4 regions of the Actinoplanes sp. NPDC051411 genome follow, and region 2 is predicted to be linked to each of the others. Evidence: riboswitches for the same ligand, from Rfam matches in the RefSeq annotation. Region 2 holds a riboswitch; each other region holds the start of a gene.
What was found. A riboswitch is a leader RNA that binds a small molecule or an ion and turns the genes downstream of it on or off. The one in region 2 is predicted to bind cyclic di-AMP.

Region 1: linked by a shared signal. The riboswitch ahead of AB0M88_RS38650 (NlpC/P60 family protein) and the one ahead of AB0M88_RS12695 (hypothetical protein) in region 2 are both predicted to bind cyclic di-AMP.
Region 3: linked by a shared signal. The riboswitch ahead of AB0M88_RS24145 (transglycosylase family protein) and the one ahead of AB0M88_RS12695 (hypothetical protein) in region 2 are both predicted to bind cyclic di-AMP.
Region 4: linked by a shared signal. The riboswitch ahead of AB0M88_RS31000 (NlpC/P60 family protein) and the one ahead of AB0M88_RS12695 (hypothetical protein) in region 2 are both predicted to bind cyclic di-AMP.

The regions. Positions count from the first base shown of each region.
Region 1 covers NZ_JBFBAD010000100.1:6,741-13,661, forward strand. Annotated here, with positions in the region: gene AB0M88_RS38635 (cytochrome ubiquinol oxidase subunit I) at 1-1,165, opposite strand, end outside; gene AB0M88_RS38640 (BlaI/MecI/CopY family transcriptional regulator) at 1,243-1,608, shown strand; gene AB0M88_RS38645 (M56 family metallopeptidase) at 1,605-2,513, shown strand; cyclic di-AMP (ydaO/yuaA leader) riboswitch at 2,636-2,777, shown strand; gene AB0M88_RS38650 (NlpC/P60 family protein) at 2,793-3,791, shown strand; gene AB0M88_RS38655 (M1 family metallopeptidase) at 3,866-5,209, opposite strand; gene AB0M88_RS38660 (MarR family transcriptional regulator) at 5,228-5,671, opposite strand; gene AB0M88_RS38665 (epoxide hydrolase family protein) at 5,725-6,801, shown strand; gene AB0M88_RS38670 (AAA family ATPase) at 6,847-6,921, shown strand, end outside.
Region 2 covers NZ_JBFBAD010000018.1:29,578-36,498, forward strand. Annotated here, with positions in the region: gene AB0M88_RS12690 (glycoside hydrolase family 65 protein) at 1-746, shown strand, start outside; gene AB0M88_RS12695 (hypothetical protein) at 781-1,827, opposite strand; cyclic di-AMP (ydaO/yuaA leader) riboswitch at 1,833-1,970, opposite strand; cyclic di-AMP (ydaO/yuaA leader) riboswitch at 2,177-2,315, shown strand; gene AB0M88_RS12700 (hypothetical protein) at 2,319-3,374, shown strand; gene AB0M88_RS12705 (ABC transporter ATP-binding protein) at 3,411-4,184, opposite strand; gene AB0M88_RS12710 (ABC transporter permease) at 4,177-5,073, opposite strand; gene AB0M88_RS12715 (TetR/AcrR family transcriptional regulator) at 5,278-5,883, shown strand; gene AB0M88_RS12720 (Atu4866 domain-containing protein) at 5,960-6,310, shown strand; gene AB0M88_RS12725 (GNAT family N-acetyltransferase) at 6,342-6,921, shown strand, end outside.
Region 3 covers NZ_JBFBAD010000044.1:1,528-8,448, reverse strand. Annotated here, with positions in the region: gene AB0M88_RS24165 (class I SAM-dependent methyltransferase) at 1-123, shown strand, start outside; gene AB0M88_RS24160 (hypothetical protein) at 140-493, opposite strand; gene AB0M88_RS24155 (LysR family transcriptional regulator) at 503-1,375, opposite strand; gene AB0M88_RS24150 (nuclear transport factor 2 family protein) at 1,467-1,814, shown strand; gene AB0M88_RS24145 (transglycosylase family protein) at 2,617-3,291, opposite strand; cyclic di-AMP (ydaO/yuaA leader) riboswitch at 3,298-3,438, opposite strand; gene AB0M88_RS24140 (saccharopine dehydrogenase NADP-binding domain-containing protein) at 3,666-4,904, shown strand; gene AB0M88_RS24135 (TetR/AcrR family transcriptional regulator) at 5,049-5,693, opposite strand; gene AB0M88_RS24130 (GNAT family N-acetyltransferase) at 5,893-6,501, shown strand; gene AB0M88_RS24125 (crosslink repair DNA glycosylase YcaQ family protein) at 6,520-6,921, shown strand, end outside.
Region 4 covers NZ_JBFBAD010000064.1:42,336-49,256, forward strand. Annotated here, with positions in the region: gene AB0M88_RS30985 (AAA family ATPase) at 184-894, shown strand; gene AB0M88_RS30990 (SDR family NAD(P)-dependent oxidoreductase) at 1,033-1,722, opposite strand; gene AB0M88_RS30995 (sigma-70 family RNA polymerase sigma factor) at 2,284-3,285, shown strand; gene AB0M88_RS31000 (NlpC/P60 family protein) at 3,359-4,282, opposite strand; cyclic di-AMP (ydaO/yuaA leader) riboswitch at 4,340-4,459, opposite strand; gene AB0M88_RS31005 (DUF3817 domain-containing protein) at 4,679-5,011, opposite strand; gene AB0M88_RS31010 (hypothetical protein) at 5,023-5,448, opposite strand; gene AB0M88_RS31015 (DUF6158 family protein) at 5,506-5,745, shown strand; gene AB0M88_RS31020 (hypothetical protein) at 6,074-6,244, shown strand; gene AB0M88_RS31025 (GAF and ANTAR domain-containing protein) at 6,293-6,921, shown strand, end outside.

The DNA.
Region 1 (6,921 bases), on a different contig from region 2:
AGGCGATCCAGGGCTGCCGCGCGGTCTCGGTGAAGATCCAGCCGATCGTGTTGCCGGCCGCCGGCAGGATCGGGATCAACGGCAACCAGCGCAGGAGCCAGCCGGGAGCCTCCCGCTCCCGGCGGGTCCGCCACAGGAAGTACGCGGCGACGAGCGCGGCCAGCATGCCCACGCCGATCATCAGCCGGAACGACCAGAACGCGACCGGGATCATCGGGACGTAGTTGCCGGGGCCGTACTGGGCGGCGTACTGGGCCTGGAGTTCGTCGATGCCCTGCACGGTCGCGCCGGGTGAGCCCTTGGCCAGGATCGACAGCAGGCCGGGGATGTCGAGCGCGAAGGACGGCAGCGGCTTCCCGGTCGTCACCAGCGAGAAGGGCGCGCCGGACGTGGTCGTGTAGAGCGCCTCGGCGGCGGCCATCTTCATCGGCTGCACCTGCGTGATGACCTTGCCGAGGTGGTCGCCGGTCAGCGCGGTCGCCGCCCCGCCGGCCAGCATCAGCCAGGCGCCGAGCCGGGACAGGGGCCGGAAGCCGGGGTCGGCCGCGCGGCGCCAGACCGCGATCGCCAGCAGCAGCGCCCCGCCGATCATCGCCGCGCCGCTGAGGGTGTGCGGGAAGGCGGCCAGGTTGACCTTGTTGAGCAGGAGTTCGCGGAACGAGGTCAGGTGGGCCCGGCCGGTCACCGGGTCGAGCGAGTACGCGACCGGGTTCTGCATGAAGCTGTTGCCGGCCAGGATGATGAACGCGCTGAGCACCGTGCCGAGCGAGACGATCACGATGGTCGCGGCGTGGGCGAGGCGGGGCAGCCGGTCCCACCCGAAGTACCAGAGCGCGAGGAACGTGGCCTCGAGGAAGAACGCGAGCATGCCCTCGATGGCCAGGGTCGGGCCGAACACGTCGCCGTAGAACCTGGCGAACGCGCTCCACCCCATGCCGAACTGGAATTCCTGCACGAGGCCGGTGACGACGCCGACCGCGAACGTGACGATGAGCAGTTTGCCGACGAATCTGGTCAGGTTCTTCCACAGGTCGCGCCGGGTGCGCAGCCAGGTGATCTCGAGGCCGGCGGCGACCGCGGCCAGGCTGATCGACATCGGCACGAAGAAGTAGTGGTAGATCGTCACCACCGCGAACTGCAGTCGCGTCAGGTCGAGTACGTCCATGCGATGAGCCCCCTCTACGACATTCCGTAGTAGATACTACGACGTGTAGTACGACGCCGTGCAGTAGACTCGGTCACATGGCCCAGAGGAACGGTCTAGGCGACCTGGAACGCGAGGTCATGGCGCAGTTGTGGGCGGCGACCGGACCCATGACCGTGCGGCAGGTGCACGAGCGGCTGAGCAGAGACCGCGACCTGGCGTACACGACCGTGATGACCGTGCTCGACCGCCTGGCCAAGAAGGACGTGGTCACCCGCCAGAAGGCGGATCGCGCCTATCTGTACGCCCCGGCGCAGTCCCGCGAGGAGATGACCGCCGCGGTCATGCTCGACGCCCTGACGACGAGCGGCGATCAGGACGCGGCCCTGGCGTACTTCGTCGGCCGGTTGCCCCCGGAGGCGCTGGCCGCCGCGATCGAGGCGGCGAAGAGCCAGAACCGGTGACCGCGCTACTGCTCGGCGCGCTCGGGCTGACCCTGTCGCTGCTCGTGCCCGGCCCGCTCGCCCGGTCACGCTGGCCCGACCGGGCGCCGCGCGCCGCCGTACTGCTCTGGCAGGCGATCACCCTGGCCGCCGTGCTGAGCGCGCTCGGCGTGGTGCTCGCCGTGCCGGAGGAGCTCACCCGGGCGTACGGCTCCCGCAAGCCGGTCGTGGCCGGCGCCCTCCTCGTCGCCCTGGCCGTCGCCGCGCTCATCGTCGCCCGGCTGCTGATCTCGCTCTGGGGGGTCACCCGGCGGTCGCGGGCCCGGCGGGAGCGCCACCGGCTGCTGGTCGACCTTCTCGACCGGGCCGAGCGGCGCCACGAGATCGGACCGGATCACCTGCGGGTGCTCGAGGGCGCGCTCCCGCTGGCCTACTGCGTGCCCGGGCGCGAGCCACGGGTCGTGCTCAGCGACGGGGTGCTGCGGGTGCTCGACCGGGCGCAGGTCGACGCGGTCCTCGCGCACGAGCAGACCCATCTGCGGCACCGCCACGACGTGGTGATGGAGTCGTTCACCGCCTTCTATCGCGCGGTGCCCGGGGTGTTGCGGAGCCGGGTGCCTCTGGACGCCGTACACCTGCTGTTGGAGATGGTGGCCGACGATGCCGCGCGGCGCGTCGCCGGGCCCGGGCCCCTCTCGGCCGCGCTGGAAAGGCTGACCGACGCGGTCCCGCTCACGGAGGACGCCGAGCCGGACGCGTGGGGTGACGCGCGTCGCAGGAGGCTGGACCGGCTGGCCGCGCCGCGCCCCGAGTCGCCCGGCCTGAGCCTTGTCGCGGGACTAGGGGCGGTGTCCCTGCTGGTGCTACCCACCGTCATCCTGGTCGTGCCCTGGCTCGACCGCGCGCTGGAGCAGTGGCCGTTCTAGGCACTCTGCGTAACCGGTGGTATGCAGGCAGTTTCCCAGCCGCGTCGGCTTCAGTTAAGGCAATGATCGGGAGTACGGTGGTCCCCGGTTCGGCAGCCCCCCATCGTCCATCCGGCCGATCTGACGGACCACCGCCTAATCGTCGTTGTTGTCTGGCGAACCGGGGACCCGAGCAGTTGGGGTGAAGCCGTGCACTTTCGCGGCCGGGCGCGCTTCCCGCTCGAACCCGTCAGCTAACCCGGTCGGCGGCATGAGGGAAGAAAGGACAACGCACGTAACGTGAAACGGAACGGGGCGCGCCGCGCCGGAATGCTGCGCAGCCTGCTCTGCCTCGTCGCCGCGGCCGGCGTAGTTGTCACCGCACCGGCCACCGCGGCACTCGCGACACCCTCGCCGTCCAGTGTCGAGGCACAGATCGACACCCAGTGGAATCAGCTCGAGCCGATCATCGAAGATTACAACGATGTGCACAGCAAGTTGATCAAGAACCAGGCTCAGCTGAAGAAACTGTCCAACCAGCTCACCCCGCTCCAGGTCCGGGTGGATGTCGCCCTGTCCTCGGTTCGCGGCCTGGCCACTGACGCGTACAAGCAAGGTTCGCCGAGCGCGATCAGTGCCATGTTGATGAGCGGGTCGACGAACCAGCTGACCGACAAGCTGGGTCTTCTCGACCAGCTTGCGCGGCACCAGCAGGCACAGATCGCCGGCGTTGCCAAGCTGCGCGACCAGTACGCCAAATCCAAGCAGGACCTTCAGCTTCTGACCGATTCCATCGCCGCCCGCGATGCCGATCTGGCCCAGAAGAAGAAGGCCATCAATGTGAAGATCGATGCGCTGCAGAAGCTGCGCATCAAGGCGTACGGGGCGACCGGTGGAGACGACGGACCCTTGAGGATCGGGCCCTGCCCGGTCACCTACAACAATGACGCGGGCGGTAAGGCGGCGCGCAAGGCGTGCTCGCTGATCGGCAAGCCGTACGTCTTCGGGTCTGACGGCCCTAACACGTACGACTGCTCCGGCCTGACGAAAGAGGCGTGGGCGACCGTCGGCGTGACTCTCGACCACTACACGAAAGACCAGTGGAACGAGGGCAAGTCGGTGAGCCGGGGCGACCTTCAACCGGGCGATCTGGTGTTCTTCTTCCCCGGTTCGTTGCACCACGTGGCCATCTATATCGGTGGTGGCGAAGTGGTGCATGCTCCGCACACGGGTGACCATGTGCGGATGGCGGTGATGGACAAGGTGGGTCCGATCGCTGGTTACCGGCGTCCGGGCTGACCCTCGTCGAGGCAGAAGCAGTTCTGAAGGGGGCCACCGCAGTCGGTGGCCCCCTTCATGCTGCTATCCGTCTTTCATCCGTCGACCCGGTGGGACGACCAGAACGAGGTCAGGTCGGTCGGGCCGGCCGCGGCCTGGGCGGCGGCCTTGAAGTCGGCGACCGTCGAGACGCCGTACCAGTGCGCGGCGGCGTACGACTTGAGCAGGTTGGTCATCGCGGTCGTGCCGATCAGGCGCCGCAGGTCGTGCAGCGTGCACTTGCCGTAGCCGTAGACCACGGTGCTGTAGCGGCTCGAGTGGGCGTCCCAGTAGGCCATCGAGTTGGTCAGCCGCTCGGCGCTCGACTGCCACGTGATCCCGCAGCCGGAGCCGGTCTTGTTGAAGTACAGGTCGGTGGCGTAGTCGGTGAAGCCCTCGTCCAGCCACGGCGTGGTGTACTCGTCGTCCCCGACGATGCCGTAGAACCACTGGTGGCCCAGTTCGTGGGCGAGCGCGGTCGAACTGACCACGTCGAGCACGAATCCCGGATATTCCATGCCGCCGAACCAGAACCCGTTGTCCAGGACCACGTCGGCCTCGGCGTACGGATAGGCGCCGAACCGCCCGGAGTGGGCGTCGAGCGCCGATGTCGCCGTGCTCAGCATCGAACTCGCGTTTCCGGCGCTGACCGAGCTCACCCGGTAGACGTTGACCTTGACGCCGCCGGCCGTGGTCCCGGAGGTCTTCACGAACGGCCCGGCCGCCCAGGCGAACTCCCGCACCTGCTTGCCGACCGCGGTGGTGATCGTGCGGCCGCTGGTGCCGGCCCGGTCGGTCGAGGACCCGGTCGCGGGCACCGCCATCGAGCTCGGGTGGTCCAGCGTGACCGTGTAGTCGCTGGACAGCGCGTAGAACGACTCGCCGTTGTTCGTGTACGGGTCGAGGTGCCAGCCGGCCGCGTCGCGGATCGCGAGCACCGGCAGCGCGTTGCCGATGAAGTAGTAGCCGCCGTCGTGCCCGAACCGGTCGACCCCCGCGGTGACGACGATCGACAGGTCGAAGCCGATGCTGCCGGTTCCGCCCTGCGGCACTGCCGCCGGGAGCGTGATCTTCAGGGCGGTGCAATTGACGGTCAGTGCCGAGGCGGTGCCGCCGGTCACGTTGGTGACGGTGACCGGGGTGGACGGGCAGGAGCCGTGCGCGTTGTCCCAGAGCCGCAGGTAGACCTCGGTGAGCGGGGTCGCCGAGGCGTTGCTGAAGGTGACGCTCTCGTGGCCGGTCCAGGTGCCGCCGGTGGTGTTGCTGGTCAGGTTGACCGTGTAGGCCGGGGTCGCCGGCGTGCGGGTGGAGTCGGTCGCGGCCGCTCGCGCCGGGGTGGCCGGCGCCGCCAGCATGGTGCCGGCGAGGGCGAGCAGAGCCGGTAACGCTCGTCTAATCATTCGACGAGCATGGATGTCTCAATCGTCGCCGGGCAACGGGGGAATCCCTTGTCGGTGATGGTCGAGCAGCTTGCCGAGCAGGGTGGCGAGCGCACGCCTCTCGGCCTCGTCGAGCGGCTCCAGCAACGCGTCCTGGACCTCCTGGGCGCTGCGCGCGAGCTGGGCGGAACGCTTACGGCCGGCCGCGGTCACGCTGATCACGTTGCGCCGGCGGTCGGCCGGGTCGGGCGCGCGGGCGACGAAACCCCCCTCTTCGAGCTCGTTCAGCGCGGCGACCATGTCGCTCAGGTGGATTCCCGTACGCCGTCCGAGCGCGGCCTGGCTCGCCGGGCCTTCCTCGATCAGTGAAGCGAGCAGCCGGTAGTGGTAGCCGCGGGCGCCGACCCGCGCGAATCCGTCGGTGACCAGGCGGTGGGCGTGGGCGGCGGTCTGGGTGAGCAGCCAGCTCGGTAGGGGATCCACGTGGCCAGAATAACATTTGCCGGTCAAACGTTAATGCGACTAACGTTAGCCGCATGAACGAATTCCGATACCGCGTCTCCCCGTCCGACCTCGACGACCTCAAGCTCCGGCTCGACCGCACCCGCTGGCCCGACGAACTCCCGGACGTCGGGTGGTCGTACGGCATCCCGGTCGAGCGGGTCCGGGCGCTCGCCGGCCTCTGGCCCGGCGTCGCCGCCTCCTTCGCCGCCGACGGCTTCGTGACCACGATCGACGGGCAGAACGTGTACTTCGAGCACTTCCGCGCCCCCGACCCGGACGCGCTGCCACTGATCCTCACCCACGGCTGGCCCGGCTCGACGGCCGAGTTCCGGCACCTCATCCCGCTGCTCCGGGAGCGGTTCCACCTGGTGATCCCGGCGCTACCGGGCTTCGGCCTCTCCGGCCCGACCACCGCGACCGGGTGGGGCCAGGAGCGGGTCGCGCGGGCCTGGGCCACGCTGATGGACCGCCTCGGCTATTCGCGTTACGGCGCCCACGGCGGCGACTGGGGCTCCGGCATCTCCCGGCTGCTCGGCGCGGTGGCGCCCGACCGCGTCGTCGGCGTGCACGTCAACTATCTGCCGACGCGGGGCGCGCCCGACGGCCTGTCCGAGCCGGATCGGGCCCGCCTCGAGCGCACACTGGCGCTGGCCGGCACCCGGCATCCACACCAGTGGCAGTTCCTGACCGCGCCGCAGACCATCGCGTACGCGCTGAACGACTCGCCGGCCGGGCTGCTGGCCTACCTGGGGGAGAAGTTCACGATCTGGGCCGACCCGGCCACGCCGGTGTCCGACCAGGACATCCTCGCCGACGTCCTGCTGTACTGGGTCACCGGAACCGCCGGCTCGGCCGCCCGGCTGGTCAAGGAGAGCGGCTTCGGCGGCCCGGTCCCGCTGCGGTCGCCGCTGGGCGTGGCGGTCCTGCCGCGCGACATCACGCAGTCGATCCGGCCGCTGCTCGAGCCGTCCCACGACATCCGGCAGTGGACCGAGTTCCCCCGGGGCGGCCACTTCGCGGCGCTCGAGGTGCCCGGCCTCCTGGCCGCCGACATCACCACGTTCTTCGACCTGGTCGCCGGAGGCACGCCCGGTGCGCCGGCCATTTAGCGGGCCGCCGAATCTTGTCGCACGGCGCGGGCATAATTTGCTGTCATGAGCGACTCGCCCCTCATCGACAGTCTCGCCGCCGCTGTCGAGGCCCGGCCCGACGACCTGCCGCTGCGCCTG
Region 2 (6,921 bases):
TCCCGTACGACCGGGAGCTCGGGGTGCACCAGCAGTCGCAGGGCTTCACCCGGCTGCAGGAGTGGGACTTCGAGAACACGCCCCCCGAGGCCTACCCGCTGCTGCTCAACTACCCGTACTTCGACCTGTACCGCAAGCAGGTGGTCAAGCAGGCCGACCTGGTCATGGCGATGTACATCCGGGGCGACGCGTTCACGCCGGAGGAGAAGGCGCGCAACTTCGCCTACTACGACGCGCGCACGGTGCGGGACTCCTCGCTCTCGGCCTGCGTCCAGGCGGTGCTGGCGGCCGAGGTCGGTCACCTCGAGCTGGCGCACGACTATCTGGGCGAGGCCGCCCTGATGGACCTGCACGACCTGCACCAGAACGCCCGGGACGGCGTGCACGTCGCGTCGCTGGCCGGCACCTGGATCTCGCTGATCGCCGGCCTCGGCGGCATGCGTGACTTCAACGGCCAGCTGTCGTTCGCGCCCCGGCTGCCCAGCCGCATCACCAATCTCGAGTTCTCGATGCTCTGGCACGGGCTGCGGTTGCGGGTCGACGTCTCCGCCGACGAGGTCACCTATTCGCTGCGCAACGGCGGCGGGGCGGCCCGGCTGACGCTGGTCCACCACGGCAAGGAGATCGAGGTGACCCAGGTCAAGCCGGTCTCGGTGCCGATTCCCCCGGCCCCGCCGGTCGGACCGGCGCCGACCCAGCCGCACGGCCGGGCTCCGGTACGCCGGGCCACCAGCAGCACGAACTGAGTGGAAAGGGCCCCGCGAATGCGGGGCCCTTTTGCTAAAGCACGGACACGTGTACGTGGTCCTTGTGATTGCTCACACCGTGATAGGCGTGCCAGCCGGTCGCCGGGAACCAGATCTGCGCATACCAGATCACGTAGTAGATGCCGAGGCGGTCGGCGTTGCGCACCAGGAACGCCATCACGTTGTTGCCGTAATTCTTCATGTCGGCGTTGTGCGCGACCGAGAAGCCGCTCTTCTGCAATGACCAGTCGCAGGCCCGGCCCTTGGGATGCTCGAACGGCCCGCCGTCGCGATGGCAGCCGACGAACCGATTGAAGCCCGCCTTCTTCACCTCCTTGTAGAGGTGGAGCATGCGCGGCGTGATGCAGCCGTTGGTGGTCGGGTCGTCCACAGTGCACGCTTCGGGCGAGAAGCCGCCCTGGGCGTTGCGCGGGGCGGGCGCGGCGACCGGTGACTTGGCGACCACGAAGCCGCCGGTCAGGCTCTCGCCGCCGAGCAGCGCGAGCGCCTTGTCGGCCGACTCCTTCTGCTTCTTCATCGCCAGCAGGTTGGTCTGCTGCGCCTTGACCTCGGCGTCGAGGGCCGCCTTCTTGGCGTTGACCGCGTCGATCGCCTGGTCGAGGTCGTGCAGTTTCCGGTCGTGCAGCGCGTTGATCTCCTCGAGCGAGACCGCCTTGGAGAGGAAGTCGTCCGAGTCGTCGGCGCCGAGCAGGAAGCGGGACGCGCTGAGGCGGCCGGTTTCGTATTGCTCGGCGGCGATCGACGCGACCTCGGGGGTGAGGGCGTCGCGCTTGGCCTCGGCGTCCTTGATCTGGGTGGCCAGCGCCTTCTGCTGCGTGGTCGACGTGGCGACCTGGGCCTTGGCCTGCACGTACTTCCGGTTGGTGCTCTCCAGGACGTCGTTGAGCGTCGAGTTGTCGGAGAGCTCGTCGCCGCCCTTCTCGTCCGGAGCGGTCGACGACGACGACGAGGAGCCGGAGCCGGGCGCGGCCTGCGCGGGGGCCGTTACAGCGGTCAGCGTGGCAGCCACGACTAGCGGCGCCAGCGCGATATGCAGCCACCGGCGGCGTCTGACGGTCATGCAAGTCCTTCCGGATGGACCGCCTACCGAGTTAGCTGACGGGTTCAGGATGGAAGCGATCCCTACCGCTCTTGTAAGCGGATGCACCCCAACGAACTTGGGTCCCCGGCTCGCCCTGGCGGGCGATTGGGCGGTGGTCTGCCGGTGCCTCGGGGGTGGGGCCGTGTCGCAGATCCGGCCGGAAGTTTACCCGAGCAGCGAGAATGCTTCAGCCTTCGAAAAGCATAAAACCAGTTACCGGATGGCGACGAAAAGTAATCGTTCGACCATGCGTGATTGTCGAATAGCTCTGCGTATCAAAACTGTCGATCAATCGATACCTTCCGGTATGGTCGGCCGCGGTCCCTTATCGGGGCCACCGCCTAATCACCCGCCAGGGTGAGCCGGGGAACCACGTTCCATCCTGGGGTGAATCCGCTTCGCCGCGGTAGGGATTTCTTCCGTCCCGAACCCGTCAGCTAACCCGGCCGGCGCTATGGAAGGAATGCCCTGTGTGGCAGAAAACTGTGCGGCAGAAAACTGTGCTGCGAAGAACTGTGCTGCAGAAGGCTGGGGCCGCGGTGCTGGTCGCGCTGGTCGCGGCGGCCGGACTGGCCTCGCCCGCCCGGGCCGCTCCCGGATCGTCCGGCGACGACGGCGAGGGCGGCTCGAAGTCGCTGACCCAGCAGCTCGACGCGGCCTCCCGCGGCTACCTCGACGCCAAGGACAAACTGGCCGGATCCAAGAAGAAGCAGACCGACCTGGCCACCCAGCTCCAGCGGATCGACGCTCAGATGGCGCCCCGGCAGGCCGCGTTCGACCAGGTCGTCCAGGAGTCGTACCGAGCCGGCCGGCTCGGGCCGATGAGCGCGCTGCTCACCTCCGACTCCTCGGCCGGGTTCCTCGACCGGGCCGAGGTCCTGCAGACCGTGGCCGCCCGCCAGCAGAAGGCGATGGACGACCTGCGGACCGCCCGGCAGACCCAGGCCGCCGCCAAGGCGGCGATCGATGCGACCGTACGCGACCAGCAGAAGCAGGTGGCCGTGATGGCGGCCCGCAAGGCGCAGGCCGAGGCGGCGCTCAAGACGGCCGACGCCGGGCAGAACGCCCCGCAGCCGGGTGACGGAGGCGGCAGTGCCAAAGCGACCCCGGTCAAGCGGAACGGGGACGGGTCGCTGTCACCCGAGGGCTGCACGGTCAACGACCCGACCACCGACGGCTGCATCACGGCGCGCATGCTGCACGCCCTGCAGCAGGCCAAGTCGGACGGGTTCACGCACTACGTGGCCTGCTTCCGGCACCAGGACAGCGGCGAGCACCCGAAGGGCCGGGCGTGCGACTTCGCGGCCGACAAGGGCGGCTTCGGCGGGGTCGCGACGGGGTCCAGCAAGGACTACGGCAACCGGCTGGCCAACTACTTCATCAACAACTCGGACGAGCTGGGCGTCCTCTACGTGATCTGGTTCCGGCGCATCTGGCTGCCTAGTAGTGGCTGGAAGGCGTACACGAAGGGGAACGGCGACCCGTCGAGCGAGCACGAGAACCACGTACATCTCTCGGTGAGATGAACGAAGAAGGCCGGCCCGCCGGGGCCGGCCTTTCGCTCACTTGTTGCTGAACTCCTCGTACATCCGGAGGATCTCCTCGGTCGGGCCGTCGGCCCGGATCACGCCCGACTCGAGCCAGATGGTCCGCTCGCAGGTGTCGCGGATCGACTGCTCGCTGTGGCTGACCAGGAAGACCGTGCCGGCCTCCTGGCGCAGCTCGCGCACCCGCGCCTCGCTCCGCTTGCGGAACTTCGCGTCACCGGTCGCCAGCGCCTCGTCGATCAGCAGCACGTCGTGCTTCTTGGCCGCGGCGATCGAGAAGCGGAGCCGGGCCGCCATGCCGGACGAGTACGTCTTCATCGGCAGCGAGCTGAAGTCGCCCCGCTCGTTGATGCCGGAGAACTCGATGATGTCGGCGGTGCGCTCCTTGACCTCGGCCGGGCTCATGCCCATGGCGAGGCAGCCCAGCTCGACGTTCTTCTCGCCGGACAGGTCGTTCATCAGGGCCGCGTTCACGCCCAGCAGGGACGGCTGGCCGGCCGCGTAGATGCCGCCGCCGCGCTCGACCGGCAGCAGGCCGGCGATCGCCCGCAGCAGCGTCGACTTGCCGGAGCCGTTGCTGCCGATCAGGCCGACCGCCTCGCCGCGGTAGGCCACGAAGCTCACACCCTTGACCGCGTGCACCTCGCGGACCGACGCCGCGTCCTTCTTGGTGATGATGCGCTTGAAGCTGGCCAGCGGGCTGTTGGCACCGGCCGCCGAGGCGCCGTGGATGCGGTAGACGATGTGCGCGTCGTCCGAGATGACGGTGGGGATGCGCTTGTCAGCCACGTCCGTAGCCCTTCTCTCCGCGCCGGAAGTACAGGTAGCCGACGACGACGACCAGCACGGTCCAGGCGATCGCTTCGATCCACAACTCGACCGGCGGCCCGACCAGCTCGACGTCCTTCATCAGGGCGTGCCGGCCCAGCTCGATGAAGACCAGCAGGGGGTTGGCCTTGATGACCCAGATCTTCCAGTCGTGGAACCGGTGGGTGAAGTTGGTGACCGGGTAGATCACGGCCGAGCCGTACAGCCAGAACCGCATGATGAACGGAATCAGCTGCCGGATGTCGTGCACCTTGGTGCCCAGCCGGGCGACGAACAGCGCCAGGCCGGCGTTGAACAGCGACTGCAGGGCGAACAGCGGCAACATCAGCAGCCACTGCCACCGGATCGGCTCGCCGCTGATCAGGACGATGGCGAGCAGGACGCTGAGCGACGCGACCATGTTGCGGATCTCGATCAGGGTGACCGCGACGGGCAGGCTCGCCCGGGGGAAGTGCAGTGCCCGGATCAGGCCCAGGTTGCCGGTGATCGCCATCACGCCGTTCTGCACCACCGTCTGGGTGAAGCCGAACAGGAAGACGCCGATGCACAGGTAGGTGATGAAGTTCGACTGGCTGCGCCGCGTATTGATGATGACGCCGAAGATCACGTAGTAGACGCCGGCGTTGAAGACCGGGGTCAGGACCTGCCAGATCATTCCGAGGCGCGTCTCGCCGAGGGTGGCGATCGTCCTCGCACGGGCGAACGCGGCGATGAAATGACGGTACGACCAGACCTGCTTCGCGTACTCGAAGACGCTCGGCATCCGGCCGGCCGAGCTCAGACCGTTCCGCCGGGCTAGCTCTTTGAGCGGCAACCCGGTTTCGGAATCGGCGACCGCCGTCTGAGACATGGGGTGGTGCTCCGATCTCGTCGGACCGATGGGGGTGTCGGACCCAGGCTTTCGTCGCGGGAACACTAGAGCAGCATGACAGCCGAAGCAGCATGACAGCCGATCGCGGTGCCCTGCCGATGAAACGCAGGCGTATCGACGTGCCGAAGGCTAACCGACCGAACGGCGGAACGCAACCGTTACGTCCTGGCGTATAGTGATCGTGTGGCGACAGGGAAGCGTGCACCCGCCGGCGCGGCGGTGCTCCGAGGAGACATCACCGCGGCGATCCGAAACGCCGTGATGAACGAGCTGGCCGAGGTGGGCTACGGCCGACTGTCCATCGAGGCGGTCGCGCGCCGGGCCGGGGTCGGGAAGACCGCGATCTACCGCCGGTGGAGCAACAAGCTCGAGATGGTGCTCGAAATCGTCTCCGACGTGGCCGGCCGCGCCGTCCCGCTGCCCGACACCGGCAGTTTCGCCGACGACCTCGAGCTGCTGACGATGATCGTAAGCCGTGCGCTCCAGCACCGGATCGCTTCGCAGATCATTCCCGACCTGATGGCCGAGGCGGCACGAAACCCGCAGATCGCCGAAACCCTCCAAAAGGCGCTGCGCACCCACCAGCAGGCGGTCGGCGAAAAGCTGGTCGGCCAGGCGGTGCGGCGCGGTGAGCTGCCCGAGGGCACCGATCCGGAGGTCGCCGTCGACCTGATGCTGGGCCCGCTCTACTGGCGCCTGGCGGTCGCGCGCACCCCGCTGCCCGACGGCTACCTGGAGAGGCTCCAGGCCGCGGTGATCGGCGCGCTGCGCGCCTCGCCAACCGACTAGCACCACCGAAAGATCTGCAGCTCCCCCTTCCCTTACCGAAAGTAGGGCCACGACCCGCGACCCCTCGGAGCCCGGCATGCGTATCTTTCGCGTCGACACCACCGTCCTGGGAACCTCGTCGCTGCTCGCCCTGGCGATGGGCACCGACGGATCGGAGGCCACCGCGCCGCCCGGCCACCAGCCGGCGCCGGTCGCGAGCAAGGCGCTGGTCGGGCGATGGCGCAGCGCCGACGGCGCCGTGCGCCTGGAGATCAAAACCGACGGGACGTACGCGGGAGCGGTCGCCGGCCGCAAACGCGCGGCTCACGGCACCTATCGCGTCGACGGCACCACGATGACCCTCCGCGACGACACCGGCCTCCGTACGCCGGTGGTCCTCTACGACGGCGAGCTCGAGATGGCCGGCCACCGCCTCGGCCGCGCCTAGCCTAGAGACCAATGCCGCTAATGTGCGGCGCATGCCGATCAGTGAGGACGCCGGCGGGGCGGTGCTGAGCGACGGCCACGGGGTGCCGGTGGCGCGGTTCGGGTGGCGGGACGAGGGCGGCGAGCGGGTTGCCCTGATGTTCCGGCCCAGTCCGGGAGTGCCGGCCGATCGCGCGGCGCGAGCCGGGGTCCGGGAGCTGGCCGGACGCCGGATCAGAAGCAACGACGAAGAGGCGGCCCGGGCGTTGATCGGCGCCGGCTGCACGCTCGTGCGGGCGGCCACCGACATGCACCGCGGGTTCGGCGAGCCGATTCCCGAGGCGCCGGTGGCCGGCGGCTGGTCGATCGTGCCGCACGACTGGGACGACGAGCTGGCGGCGGCGCTCAGCGCGGCCTACGGGCCGGACCATCCGGACCAGGCCGACCGGCCCGCCCGGCTGCGCTCGCTCACCGAAGGCGAGCAGGGGCTGATCGTCCTGCCCGGCGCGACGGCCCGCCTCAAGGACCCCGGCGGGCGCAGCATGGGCGAGGTGTTCACGGTCGGGCCGGTGCCGTGGGGCAGCGTGCCGATGTCGTGGGTGCTCGACCTGGCGGTCGCCCCCGGTGGGCAGG
Region 3 (6,921 bases), on a different contig from region 2:
CACGGCGGCGAGCACATGACGCGGCGCCCGCGCCCGATCGTCGAGGGGGCCGGGCTGCTCATCGAGGAATCGGAACGGCTCAAGGCCGGCACGGTCGAACGGATAGCCGCCAGGAAACGGTGAGGAGGCCGCCTGGGCCCTAGGAAACGGTGAGGAATTCGCCCAGGAAGCGGGCCTCGTCGCGCAATTGAGCCGCCCGGTCGGCATGCCCGGCGCGCTCGTAATCGACGGCGGCCTCCTCGCGGGAATCGACCTCGTCCTGCACGATCCGCGCGATGTCGCCGGCGGAGAGGACGCGCCGCTCGGCCTCGGCGGCCCCGACCCCGAGTGGCGACTGCTCGATCGCGAGGGCCTTCGTTTCCGCCGGCACCACGGCTTCGGCGTTGTCGATCGCGGCCAGCGTGGATCGCAGCACGCCGACGGCGACCCGGTCGCGGGCTTTCATCGCGACGGGCAGGGCTTTCCGGAGTTGTTCACGAAGCGGGACGGCCACGCCCGGAGACTAGCCGAACGCTGCTTTCAAATGTGGCAGCAGCGCTTGAAGCGCGGCGCTGACCCGCGGACGCCAGACCAACGCGAGCACGGCCGGAACGGGGACTCCGGTGATCGGCACCGCTTTCAGATCTGGAAAGCTGGCGGCCATCGACTCGCTCAGGACCGCGACGCCGAAACCGCGGGCGGCGAGACTCGCGACGGCGCCGGGCGCCGACGCGGCGAGCGCCAGATCGGGCATAAAACCCTGGGAGATAAAGGCTTCGTCGAAAACGGCCCGGATGCCGGTGCCTTCCGGCAGGGTGACGATCGGGTACGCGGTGAGCTCCTCCACGGTTATCGCGTCCCGGCCGGCCAGTTCCGAATCGGGCGGCACCAATACGATCAGGCCTTCGCGGGCGATGACGTGGGAAGCCAGATGCTCCGGAACATCACCGGCCAGCCCGACCAGCGCGATGTCATGCAATGAGGTCCGCACACCGGCCACCAACTGGTCGGAATTGTCCTCGGCGAGCTCCAGTTCGATCGCCGGATGCTCGCGGTGAAACGCGGCCAGCGCGGCGAACAGCGGCTTCACCTCACAGCCGATGACCATGCCGACCGTCAGGTGGCCGCGCACCAGCCCCTGCACCTGGTCGACGGTCTGCCGGAGGCCGGCCACGGCGTCGAGCGCGGCCTTCGCGTACGGCAAAGCCTCGCGTCCCGCCTCGGTGAGGCGGGCGGTGCGCCCGGACCGGTCGAAGAGCTCCGCCCCGAGTTCCCTTTCCAGGGCCCTGACCTGCGCACTAACGCCGGACTGGCTGATGTGCACGCGGGCCGCGGCGCGGGTGAAGTTGGCCTCGTCGGCGACCGCGGCGAAGTATTGGAGCTGGCGCAGTTCCATAACTGGGGATTCTAGTTACGACAACAACCATCTGTTGGACTACTGGCTCGCGCCCCGGCAGGGTGGGGCCATGAGCGAACACGAGAAGGCAATGACGCCCGAAGACCTGACCCGCCTGTTCGTCGAGCGGGCCAACGCCAAAGATGCGGAGGGCCTGGCTCGGCTCTATGAAGAAGACGCGGTCATGGCCTATCCGCCCGGCCGCCAGACCGTCGGCCGCTCCGCGATCGAAAAGCTGTGGGCCGAGCTGCTCCCCAAGATGCCGCAGTTCACGCCCGAGCAGCCGCTGCCCACGCTGATCAGCGGCGACCTGGCGCTGACCTCGACGCCACCCCGCGACGGCGCGGGCGCCCGCGCCCAGGTGGTGCGCCGCCAGCCCGACGGCTCGTGGCTGCGGGTGCTCGATCAGCCCGAGTTCGTCACACCGGCGTCGCGCTGATCGCTTCTCGAGTCGTCCAGTGCGTGGTGGCGCAGCGTGCGGTTGTGGCGAGCCTGGTTGCGTAATGCGCGGTGGTGCCGGGCCGGTGGTGCCGGGCGTGATTGGGCCGGGCGTGATTGGGCCGGGCGTGATTGGGCCGGGCGTGATTGGGCCGAGCGTGATTGGGCTGAGCGCGGTTGGGCTGAGCGTGACTGGGCCGAGCGCGGTTGGGCCGAGCGCGGTTGGGCCGAGCGCGGTTGGGCCGAGCGCGGTTGGTACTGCGCGGTGGTGCCGAGCGCGGTTGGGTCGGGCGTGATTGGGCCGAGCGAGTCGGGCAGTGCGGGTCGGGCAGTGCGCGGTCGGGCCGAGCGAGGTTGGGCAGTGCGCGGTGGCGCTGAACGTGGTTGTGCCGAGGGTGAGTTTGGCCGAGCGCGGTCGCGAAAGGCGTGGCGCCCAGGCCGGCGATCTCGCGAAGGCTTGATCGTTGGCCTGGGAGCCGGCGTCGGCGCTTAGCGCGACACGACGATGTGCTGCTGTGGTGGTGCCGATCGGGGGGAATGGCACCACCACAGCGCACTCGCCACCGTGGCCTCTGTGGACATGGGATCACCCGGGGGCATGGCTTGACCCATGGCTCACCGTGCTTCGCACGGAACGGGGCCGGAGTGGCTGATCACCGGGGATGGGGCACCCGGGGGTTGGTGCGGTGGAATTTTCTAGCTCACAGCGGGCCGGCTCAAGGTGGGCCGGCTCACACCGGGCTGGCTCAAGGCGGGCCAGCTCAAAGTCGCCAGCTCAGAGCGGGCAGCTCAGAGCGGGCAGCTCAGAGCGCGATCCGCTGACCGGGGAAGATCAGGTTCGGGTCGCTGATGATGCCGGTGTTGAGCGAGGCCAGGGCGTGCCAGCCGCCCTTGACCTGGTAGCGCGTCGCGATGGCCGACAGGGTGTCGCCCGAACGCACCACATAGGTCTTGCCGGTCGCCTTGACCGACGCCGACCGCACGACCCGGCTGGTGGTGGTCGCCTTGTGGTGGGTGGTCCTCGACGACTTGTGGGTCACCGACTTCGAGGTGTGGCTCGCCTTGTGGGTCGCCTTGTGACTCGACTTGCTGCTGTGCGAACCGCTGGTGTTGCTGCCCGAGTAGTGCTTGGTCGAGCCGCCCTTCCTGCCGCACACGGGCCAGGCACCGATGCCCTGGCCGCGCAGAACCTTCTCGGCGATCGCGATCTGCTCGGACCGGCTCGCCTTGTTGGCCGTGCTGGCATACTTCGTGCCGCCGTACGCCTTCCAGGTGCCCTTGGTGAACTGCAGGCCACCGTAGAAGCCGTTGCCCGTGTTGATGCTCCAGTTGCCACCGGACTCGCACTGCGCGATCGCGTCCCAGTTCACACTGGACGCCTGCGCCGCGGAGGCCGGGCCGAGCAGGGCGGCTGTGCCCGCCACGCCCGCGGCGGTGAGGCCGAGGGCAATTCGGGCATGCTTACGGATCTGTGCCATGACAGAGAAACCTCCACGCCTGCGAGGTGAGCTGTCGGGTTCGGGCTGAGGTGCCCGGCCGCGCATGGCGGCTTCACCCCGAGGCGCGCAGCAGCGCGCCGAGGAACTTTTGGGTCCCCCGCTCCATGCCTTGGGTTAAGTTCCGTCGGGCGGCGGCAAGGACTCGGCGTTCCGCCCACGGTGTCCACGTTGGCGGACCGACCGAACCTAGCCGGGCCGATTCGGCGATCGCCAAGGTCTAGTGACGTTGTTCTCAGTAATTGCCCTATTTGATCTTTCTTTAGGACGAGTATGACCGATATGCGACGCGATTAAATTACTGGTCGGTAACCATCCGCTCCGTGGCCCCCTGGTCTGATGCAGAATCGGCAACCATGACCCAGCCCACACGCGAGTACGACGTCGTCGTCTACGGCGCGACCGGTTTCGCCGGCGCCCTCGTCGCCCGCCACCTGGCCGCGCACGCCCCCGCCGGCGCTCGTCTCGCGCTGGCCGGCCGCTCCGAGACGAAGCTCACTCGAATTCGGGCCGAGTTGGGCGTCGACTGGCCGATCGTGGTCGCCGACGCCTCCGACGAACCCGCTCTGGCCCGGCTCGCCGCCTCCACCCGGGTGGTCGTCACGACGGTCGGGCCGTACCTGAAATATGGCCGCGCCCTCGTCGCGGCCTGCGCCGCCGCGGGCACCGACTACGCCGACCTGACCGGTGAGGTGCTCTTCGTCCGCGACAGCATCGACGCCAACCACGACCTGGCCCGCCGCACCGGCGCCCGCATCGTGCACGCCTGCGGCTTCGACTCGATTCCCTCCGACATCGGCGTCCACGTCCTCGACCGGCAGGTCAAGGCCGACCAGGCGGGCGATCTGACCACCACCACCCTGGTCGTGACCAGCCTCCGCGGCGGCATGAGCGGTGGCACCATCGGCACCATCCGCAACCAGGCGGAGGAGCTGAAGAAGGACCGCGCGCGGCGCCGCATCGCGGCGAGTCCCTATTCGCTGAGCCCCGACCGCGCCGCGGAGCCCGACCTGGGCCGCCAGTCCGACATGCTCACCGTGCCCGGCGCGGAGGTCGATCCGTCCCTGCGCGGCAGCCTCGCCCCGTTCTTCATGGCCTCGTTCAACACCCGGATCGTGCGCCGCTCGAATGCCCTGCGGGGCTGGTCGTACGGCCGTGCGTTCCGCTACCGCGAGACGATGAGCGTCGGCACTTCCCCGCTTTCGCCGCTGCTGGCCGGGGCTTTGAAGCTGGGCCTCGGCGCCGCCATGGTCGGCCTGGCCGTGACGCCGCCGGCCATCCTCGACCGGATCCTGCCCGATCCGGGCACCGGCCCGAGCGAACGCACCCGCGCGTCGGGCCACTTCACGGTCGACGTCTTCACCGTCACGACGACGGGCGTGCGCTACCGGTCCCGGGTCCGGGCCCAGGGCGATCCCGGTTACGCCGCGACCGCGGTCATGCTGGGCGAGTCGGCGCTGGCGCTGGCCTTCGACCGAGACGCGCTGCCGCCGTCCGAGGGCGGAGTGCTGACCCCGGCCACCGCGATGGGCGATGCGCTGGTCGACCGCTTGCGCGGAGCCGGCCTGACCATAACCGCCACCCGCGCCGGCTGACCGAGCGTCGGCTGACCGAGCGCCGGCTGACCGAGCGGGTGCCCGCCCGCCGGACAAGGCCGGAGTCCCGTTTTCCCGGCCTTGTCCGGAACACAGGCGTACCTGATCAACGTGAGACTGCCCGACGAGTGCGCGCGTCAAACGTCAGCGGGCGAGCAGGTGGCCGGCGATCCACGTCAGGTGCTCGGCCAGTTCGTCCGGGTCCTCGGCCATGCCGCGGGAGATCCAGTCGATGATGACCTCGCTGATCCCGGCGATCAGGGCCAGCAGCGTGCGCTCCAGCCGCCGCTTGTCGGTCGTCGTCCCGACGAACCGGTTGACCAGCGGCGCGAAGTGCTGGGCGTCCTCCCGCAGTACGCCTCGGCGGCGGGTCTCCATCCGCGGCGCGTTGACGTAGATCACCCGGGCCCGTTCCGGATCTTCGACCAGCTTGGCGATCAGTGTCCGCATCATCGGCCGCAGGAATTCCTCGGCCGTCGCCGCCTGGCGTGGGGCCGCGCCCGCGACCTGGGCGAGCAGCCAGTGGTTCTGCTCGCGGTGCACGATCAGCAGCAGATCTTCCCGGTCGGTGAAGTGCTCGTAGAAGTAGCGCTTGGAGACCCTCGCCCCCGCGCAGACGTCGGCGACCGTGACCTGCTCATAGTCGCGGGTGCCGAACAGGTGGACCGCCGCCGTCACGATCCGCGTCCGCCGGTCGCTGGCGCGTTCCTGCCGGGATCGGCCGCCGTAGTTCTCGCCGCGACGCGCTGGACCGCCTCGGCGCGGCGCAACCGCCGTCCGCTCTTCCACGCCCCCACCGTAGGCCCTCCGCGTCGACTACTCATAAGCAGCGCCGAAAAGCCCAGGTGATCAAGCCTCTCGACGGTCCACGTTGGTCTGTTCGATCGGCCCGCCTTGCTGCCTCTACGCCCCCACTGTCCCGCACGCAACACCTTCACAACCCTCTCGCTACTGGCCGGAACCACCCCTTTACCGGCACGATTCACTGGTGACCGCGAGCCGCCTTCCCTACCCGCTCACTCTGACGGGAGGCGGCATCGTCCTGCGCGAGTGGCGTTCGGACGACCTCGACGACCTGGTCGTGATGCTCGACGACCCCGACATCGCCCGCTGGACGCCGATGCCGTCACCGTTCGACGTCGAGGCCGGCATCGCCTATCTCAAACGCGCCTACCAGGGCCGCACCACCGGCCAGCGCATCCAGCTCGCGATCACCACCAACGGCAACCTGCCCCTCGGCGAGGTCCTGCTCTTCGGCGTCGACCTCGGCCTCAAGGAGGCCGAGCTCGGCTATCTGGTCGGTGCGCCGCATCGGCGCCGGGGGCTCGCGGCGGGTGCGTTGTCACTGCTTTCGGCGTACGCCCAAGGCACGCTGAAGTTGTCCCGCCTCCTTCTGCGGATCGATCCGGGTAATTTCGGGAGCACCGCCGTGGCCCGTCACTGCGGTTTCCGCCTGACCGGTGAGCCGCCGATCCTGCAGGAGGGCCCGTACGGTCCGACCAGCCTGGACACCTGGGAACTGGTCGAGGGCCGGGCCGGCTCCCGGATGGAACGGCTGAGAAATGTCGCAGCCCGGCGGTACGGTCGTCGCACCTAGTTTTCGAGAGGTGGCTCGATGGCCGACCGCGCCCAGGTGATGGCATTCCGCGTGGCCGCGCACGGCCTGGCCAAGCGTGGCCGGGCCAAGCCGGCCGACCTCGACGTGCTCGATCTCGGCGTGCAGGAATACATGCCGGGTTCCCTCCAGGTCGCCCTGGCCGCGCGCACCACGGCCGACTTCGACGACGACCGGCTGCTCATGGTCTGGGCGGCCCGCGGCGCCCCGCACCTGCATCGTCGCCGTGACCTTCCGGCCCTGGTCCAGCAGCTGTGGCCGCTCACCGACGCCGACGCGGCCGCCCGCATCAAGAGCGGTCAGATGCCCGACGCGGGCAAGCTCGGCATCGAGGCGTTCCGGGTCACCGCGGCCGCGTTCCGCGAGGTGCTGACCCGTTCGATGGCCCGGGGCGAGGTGAGC
Region 4 (6,921 bases), on a different contig from region 2:
TGATGCGCGGTCTGTGCCGATGAGGACTACCCACCCGGGGCCAAGGTCAAAATCAACTGCTCCAACCCCATTCTGTACGCCCCGAAGCACCGTCGCCGGAGAACCCAGCGTGACGAGGGCGGGTCCCGCCGGTCACGCGGGCTGCGGCCGCGCGACCGACGTGCCCGGATACCGTTGGTCAGCATGCAGCCCCGCCCGGTACGCACGATCGCCCTGATCGGTCCCGACGGTTCCGGCAAGACCACGCAGGCCCGCCGCCTGGCTGCCGAGCTCGCCGCCGTCGGACTGCCCGCCACCTACTTCCGCCACGCCGGGGGCCGCCGCTGGTTCGGCCGCCTCGCCGCCCGCCTGGGCCGCCCCGACGCCGACGCCCTGCTGGGCCCGCGCCGGATGCTGTTCGTCGAGGCGCTGCTGCGCTGGCTGGCGATCCTGCGCACGCTGCTGCGCCGCGCCCTGACCGGCGAGGTCGCGGTCATGGACCGATACGCCGCCTGCCAGTACGCGAGCCTGCGCGCCCGCTCCGCCACCCCGGCCGCCGAGCGCCGCGCCCGCCGGGCCTACCGCCTGTTCCCGGCCCCCGACGTGACCGTTCTGCTGACCGTCGACCCGCACACCGCCCAGCACCGCATCGACGCCCGGGGCTACGACCACGAGACCCTCGACTACCTGGTCGCCTCGTCCGCCGCCTACCGCTCGCTGCCCGAGTTCGCCGGCTTCCGGGTCGTCGACGGCAACGGCACCCCGGACGAGGTCGCGGCCGCGATCCGGGCCTCGCTGCCGTCGGTCATGCCGGAGACCCCCGGCCGCGCCCGGATCCGCACCACGATCCTGACCGGCGGCCCGATCCTGGCCGGCGCCGCCGCCCTGGGCCACCAGCTGGCCGAGGCCTTCTAGCCCTGGCCCTGGCGGTGGTCGCGGACCGCGATGACGTTGTCGACCAGGCGTTCGACCGCGGCGTCACGGTCGGCGCCCGGCCCGATAGCCGACCGTGACGCCGCGATTTTTTCGGCGCCGCCACCAGGCCGCGCCGATTCAGGCGCGGCCGTAGACCGGGATCTGAGCACCGCTGGTCGGGCCGGAGGCGTCCGAGGCCAGGAACAGGATGACCCGCGCGATCTCGTCGGGGGAGACCCAGCGGCTGTGGTCGGCCTCCGGCTGGTCGCGCCGGTTGGCCGGAGTGTCGATCACGCTCGGCAGCACGGTGTTGCAGCGCACGCCGTGCTTGCGGTATTCGACCGCGACCGCCGCCGCGAACGCCAGCACCGCCGCCTTGGACGTCACATAGCCGGCCGCCCCGGCGAACGGCGCCACCGCGGCCCGCGACGACACGCACACGATCGACCCGCCGCCCGCCTCCACCAGGTGCGGCAGCGCGGCCGAGGTCACCAGATAGGTCGGCCGCAGGTTCCGGGTCAGCATGGCCTCGAACTCCTCGACCGGGGTCTCGCCGACCAGCGCGCCCCCCGCGTACCCTCCGGCGACGTTGACCACGGCCCGCAAGGGCGCGTCACCCTGCCCGGCCGCGACGCCGACCGCGGCATTGACGTCCGCCGCATCACCCAGATCGCCCTCGACGGCGGTCGCGCCCTCGGGAAGGCGGCCCGCCGAGCCCGGCCGCACCGGCGCGACCACGCGCCACCCGTCGGCGAGAAAGGCGGAGACCGTGGCGGCGCCGAGGCCGCCCGTCCCGCCGGTGACCAGTACGGTTCGCGCGTTGCTCATGCCGATCATCCGAGCACGCGGCCCGGCCCATACGCCTGTGGTTTTCGTCACTGGCCCGTCCGGATGGCGGAACGGCTCCGAATCGTTGACGAAAGGGTGGTCACCTGATCGGGAGTCACCCGGACGGGCGAGTGAACTGCGGCGCCGCGTGCCGCATTGTGGCAGGTGGTCCCGTTCGCCTGGGTGGCGGGACGTTTTGCTGGGGCCTTTTGTTCAGGCCGGTCAGCAACCGGTCGATGCAGCACGTGAACCTGGAGAGCCGACTGGCCGTACAGGGTAGTGACGAGCATCCCAAGCCCCCGGTGATGCCCGTCGCTGCGACGGATGAGAGGCCGATGGTGTCATGGAGCGCACGACGGGTATGCGTCTATGCGCGCACAACTGAGCCGAGACGCGTCATACCTGGGAGCCTCCACAGCAAGTCTGCACTCGGCTCTCAGCTATCGCCCAGACATTCGTGACACTTTCGACCCACCAGCCGGAATCAAGTGCACGTCACTAATTGTTCTGTAGATGTCAGCAACCGCAATGCACGAACCGCGGACGTTACGGGGAGGGCTGATGGACGCAGGTATCACCCGTAACGGGATTCGTGAAGGCAATGAGGGGACCGTGGGCAACGTGGAGAAGAACACCGTGATGCGGACCGACCAGGTCGCCGAGGAGCGCGACCTCGTCGGAGTCTACCTGCACGAGATCTCCCGGACGCCACTGTTGGACGCTGCCAGGGAGGTCGAGCTCTCCAAGGCAATCGAGGCGGGCCTCTATGCCGAGTTTCTTCTCGACTCTGGTGAGGTCCGGCGTGGTGTGAGCCGGGAAGAGCTGGAGCGCCTGGTCACCGAGGGCTCCAAGGCCAAGGACCTGTTCATCCGGGCCAACCTGCGGCTGGTCGTCTCCATCGCCCGGCGCTACGTGCGCTCGGGCATGCCGATGCTCGACCTGATCCAGGAGGGCAACACCGGTCTGGTCCGCGCGGTCGAGAAGTTCGACTACGAGCGCGGCTACAAGTTCTCGACGTACGCGACCTGGTGGGTTCGCCAGGCCATCAGCCGCGCGATCGCCCAGCAGGAGCGCACCGTCCGGCTGCCCGTGCACCTGGTCGAGGACGTCAACCGGATGCGCAACGTGACCCGTCAGCTCGTCCGCGAGCTGGGCGGCGACCCGGAGCCGGAGCAGATCGCGACGGCGCTCGGCGTGACCGTCGAGCGGGTCAACGAGCTCACCCGCTGGGCGCAGGACACCGTTTCCCTGGACACGCCGGTCGGCGACGACGGCGACACCAACCTGGGCGACCTGGTGGCCGACAGCGACGCGCCGTCGCCGGAAGAGATCGTGCTGACCGCACTGGAGCGGCAGCGCATCGAGGGCCTGCTCAACCACCTCGACGACCGTTCGGCCGGCATCATGCGGGCCCGCTACGGCCTCGAGGACGGCCGGGAGCACTCGCTGACCGAGGTGGCCTCGCGCTTCTCGCTCAGCCGCGAGCGCATCCGCCAGCTGGAGATCCAGGCGCTGGGCCGGCTGCGTGAGCTCGCCCGGGCCGAGGGCCTGCAGGCCGCTTAAGAAATTCGCTCATCCCCCGACGTAAAAGGCCGGTACCCCGAGGGGTACCGGCCTTCGTGCTGTGCGGATCTGATCAGGTCACGCGACCGTAGCCGTAGATCGGCATGCCACGGTTGATCGAGCGTTCGTCGACCGGTTCACCCTCGCGTGGCGCGTCGATGATCTGGTTGTTGCCGACGTAGATGCCGACGTGCGCGAGGCTGTTGTAGAAGACCAGGTCGCCGGCCTTGAGGTCGCTGCGGCTGATGTGCGCCACCTGACCCCACTGGGCGGCCGCGTTGTGCGGCAGCGAGTGCCCCGCCGCCTTCCACGAGGCCATGGTCAGACCGGAACAGTCGTACGACCCGGGGCCGTCGGCACCGAACACGTACGAGGAACCGATGGCGTTGAACGCGTACCGGACCGCGACGCCGGCGTCACCCGAGATGCTCGGGATCTTGCCGGTGTACGCGTGGCCCGCCTGCGTCGGGCTGCCGTACGCCTGGGTGCGCTTCGCCTTGAGCGACTTGATGTCCTTTTCGATCTTGGCCTTGCGGGCCTTGATCTCGGACAGCTGCGCCGCCTGCTTGGCCTGAGTCGACTTCAACTCGGACTGACGCTGGGCGAAGGTCTGGGTCGTCAGGGTGAAGTTGTCGATGTCGCGCTGGTTGGACTGCTGGATCTGATCGAGGAAGCCCATCTTCGCCATGAGATCGCCGCTGTTGCCGTCGATCAGCGCGCTCATCGGTCCGACGCGGCCCTGCACGTATGCAGTGGTGGCGATCGTGCCGACCTGCGCGCTCGCGGTCTGCAGGGTCGCCTTCGCCGGGGCCAGCGAGGCTTCGAGCTTCTTCAGATCGGACTGCGTCTTCTGGAGGCTGATGTTCATCGCGTTGTACGACTCGACGACAACCTCGAGCTGCTTGGACTGCGCGTCGATCTGCTTGGTCAGATCGCTTGTCGAGGGGCTCGCGTGTGCGGCTTGGGCACCGGTCAGGGTGACCGCGAATGCCGTCACCGCGACCACGAGCGCTCTCAGCCTCGTGCGGGGGTGTGGCACTGGTGTAGTGGCCTTTCTTCCGCTCGGCCGCCTACCGGGTTAGCTGACGGATTCGGGCGGGAAGAAGGCCCTACCGCTGACGCGGATTCACCCCAACGAACACGGTTCCCCGGCTCGCCACGACGCGTTCACTGCAACGCCCGGGGGAGAGCGCCAAACACGCCGTGATGATTCGGCAGCGTTGGCCGGCGCCACCGGAGGGTGTGGCTGCGGACCGAACCAACCGCACCAACCTATCGATGGGAAATTCAAAATCAAGTGCTATCCGAGTGAATTATGTCAATAGACCGGTATGTGTCGATGATCCCGATAACACATTGTCATTCGACATGAGCAACCCGTAGAACTGTAGGCTCAAACCGGACTTTTTGCCAGACCGGCGTCGTCATTCTCAGTACGCGCCCAATCACGCGTCACCTTCCGCTCGGTCCAGAACGAGAGGAACGGAATGGTGCCGGCCGCCATCACCAGAATCATCCGCAGGAACGGCCAGTGAAGCCGGCGCGCGAGATCGAAGGTGAGGGCCAGGTAGACCATGAAAAGGAAGCCGTGGGCCGGGCCGACGATCGCGACGACCGTCTCGTTGCCTCCGGCGTACTTCAAGGGCATGCCGACGAGCACCAGCACGAGCAGGCCGGTGCCGACGATCCAGGCGATGATCCGGTAACGAACGAGGGCTCCGTGCACTTTTCCGGTCCTCACTGTGCTTGCTCGGCCCGTCGCGGGCCGGGATAGTCGCCCGGCCGGGCGCCGGGATGCGCCGCCAGCCAGGCCAGGTAGTCGTTGTAGGCGTCGAGCTCGGGGTCGTCCTCGGCTGCGGCGGCCCGGACCGGGACCCGCACCGGCCGGCCGACCGTAACAGGCGCGCCTGGGAGCTTCTCGGCTGGTGCTTCCGGTTTGACCGGCGTCTCCTCAGGTCGCTTGCGGGCCACCTGAACCTCGCGGAACCAGAGGAAGACCACGAAACCCGCGAACACCGGCCACTCGAACGTGTAGCCCCAGCTCAAGGTGTTGCCACCGGCCGCGCGGTCGAACTGCCACCAGCCCAGCGCGAGGAAACCGGCGACCAGGGCGAGGGCCAGGAGGTGGCGCGCGAGCCACGCGGGGGTCCACAGCCCTTTCATGCCTCTGAGCGTACAAGCGGGGGTTTGCTGATCGTCTGAGCGGGCACCCGCAGGACCATGACTGATCCGACGCAGGCCGATGTCTTCGAGATCGGCATCGATCCGGCCGAGCTCGCCGAGGAGGACCTCTTCCGCGAGCTGTCCAGCCTCTATCGGACCCGGCTGAGCACTTTGCGGCACGGTCCCGACGCCGCGCTGGCCAACCACTTCAAACGCACGGCCGAGCTGGAGACCGAGTACATGGCCCGGCACCCCGGCCGCGAGGTCGACCAGGACCGCCTCACCCAGGATTTCTGACCCCGGGTGAGTGACCGGCGTCACAACCTCTAACGGAATCGTGGGCGAGGGCCGACCGTTGAGAGCAGATGTCGGTGTGTTCAGTGTCCCCGGGCCTCACCATTTTGCCTTCACGGACTACCGTTCGGCTGGAGCCGTGTTGAGCCTTTCGCCGCGAGGCGACATGCACACCGACACCTCGTGAGGCAGGGCCTCCGGAGCAATCCGGGGGCCCTGCTCTGGTTTCCGGGCCCGGTTCGGTTTTCGGGGCCCGGCTCCGTTTCGGGGCCCGGCTCCGTTTCGGGCTCGGTGAGTTTCGGCTGGGGCCCGCGCCGGGTAGTCGATCACCATGACTGACGACCGGACCGACCAGCGCGCCGCCGAGATGCTGCCCGAGGAGCAGGTGGTCGGCAGCGACGACCCGCACGCGCAGGCGGAAGCGATCCTCGCCGACTCCGACCGGCGGGAGGAGCATCCGGAACCCGACGAGGAGCGCTCCTCGGACCAGACCGCCCAGTAGGGGCACGCGGCTTCCGTGCCGGTCGATCCGCATGGCAGGATCCAGCCCGTGCCTGCCCAGAATCGCCGCATTTCGGCACCCAAGCGCGGCCTCGCCCGGCGCCTGCTCCGTCGCGCGCCCGCACCCGGTCACGGGCGAGGGCGTTCCGACGAGCTGAGCGGCCCGCACACGGTCGAGATCGCGGGACTGCTGCACGAACTCACGGCGCGCCTGCTCGGCTCGGACAGCTTCGCTCAGGCGGTCGAGCGGCTCGCGGCCTTCGGCGTGGGCGCGGTGCCGGGCGCGGTCCGATGCTCGGTCACGCTGATCGGCGAGGGTGGCCCGGCCACGATCACCGGGCACGGCCCGGCGGGGCGACAGGTCGACGAGATCGCGTACGCGGTGGGCAGCGGCCCCGGGTTCGACGCCGCCCGCACCCGGGCCCTCGTCACGTCGCCCGACCTGACCGGCGACGAGCGCTGGCCCGACCTCGTGCCGGCCGCCGTGCAGAGCGGCGTGCGCTCGGTGGTGGCGGTCCCGATCGACGTGCAGCGGGTCTCGGTCGGCGCGCTGAGCCTCTACGCCGAGGCGCCGGACGCCATCTCGCCGTCGATGCTGCTGACCGCGATGGCGATGGCCACCCAGGCCGAGGTGCTGCTGGGCGAGATCCGCCGCCGGGACGCGCTGGTCGAGGGCGC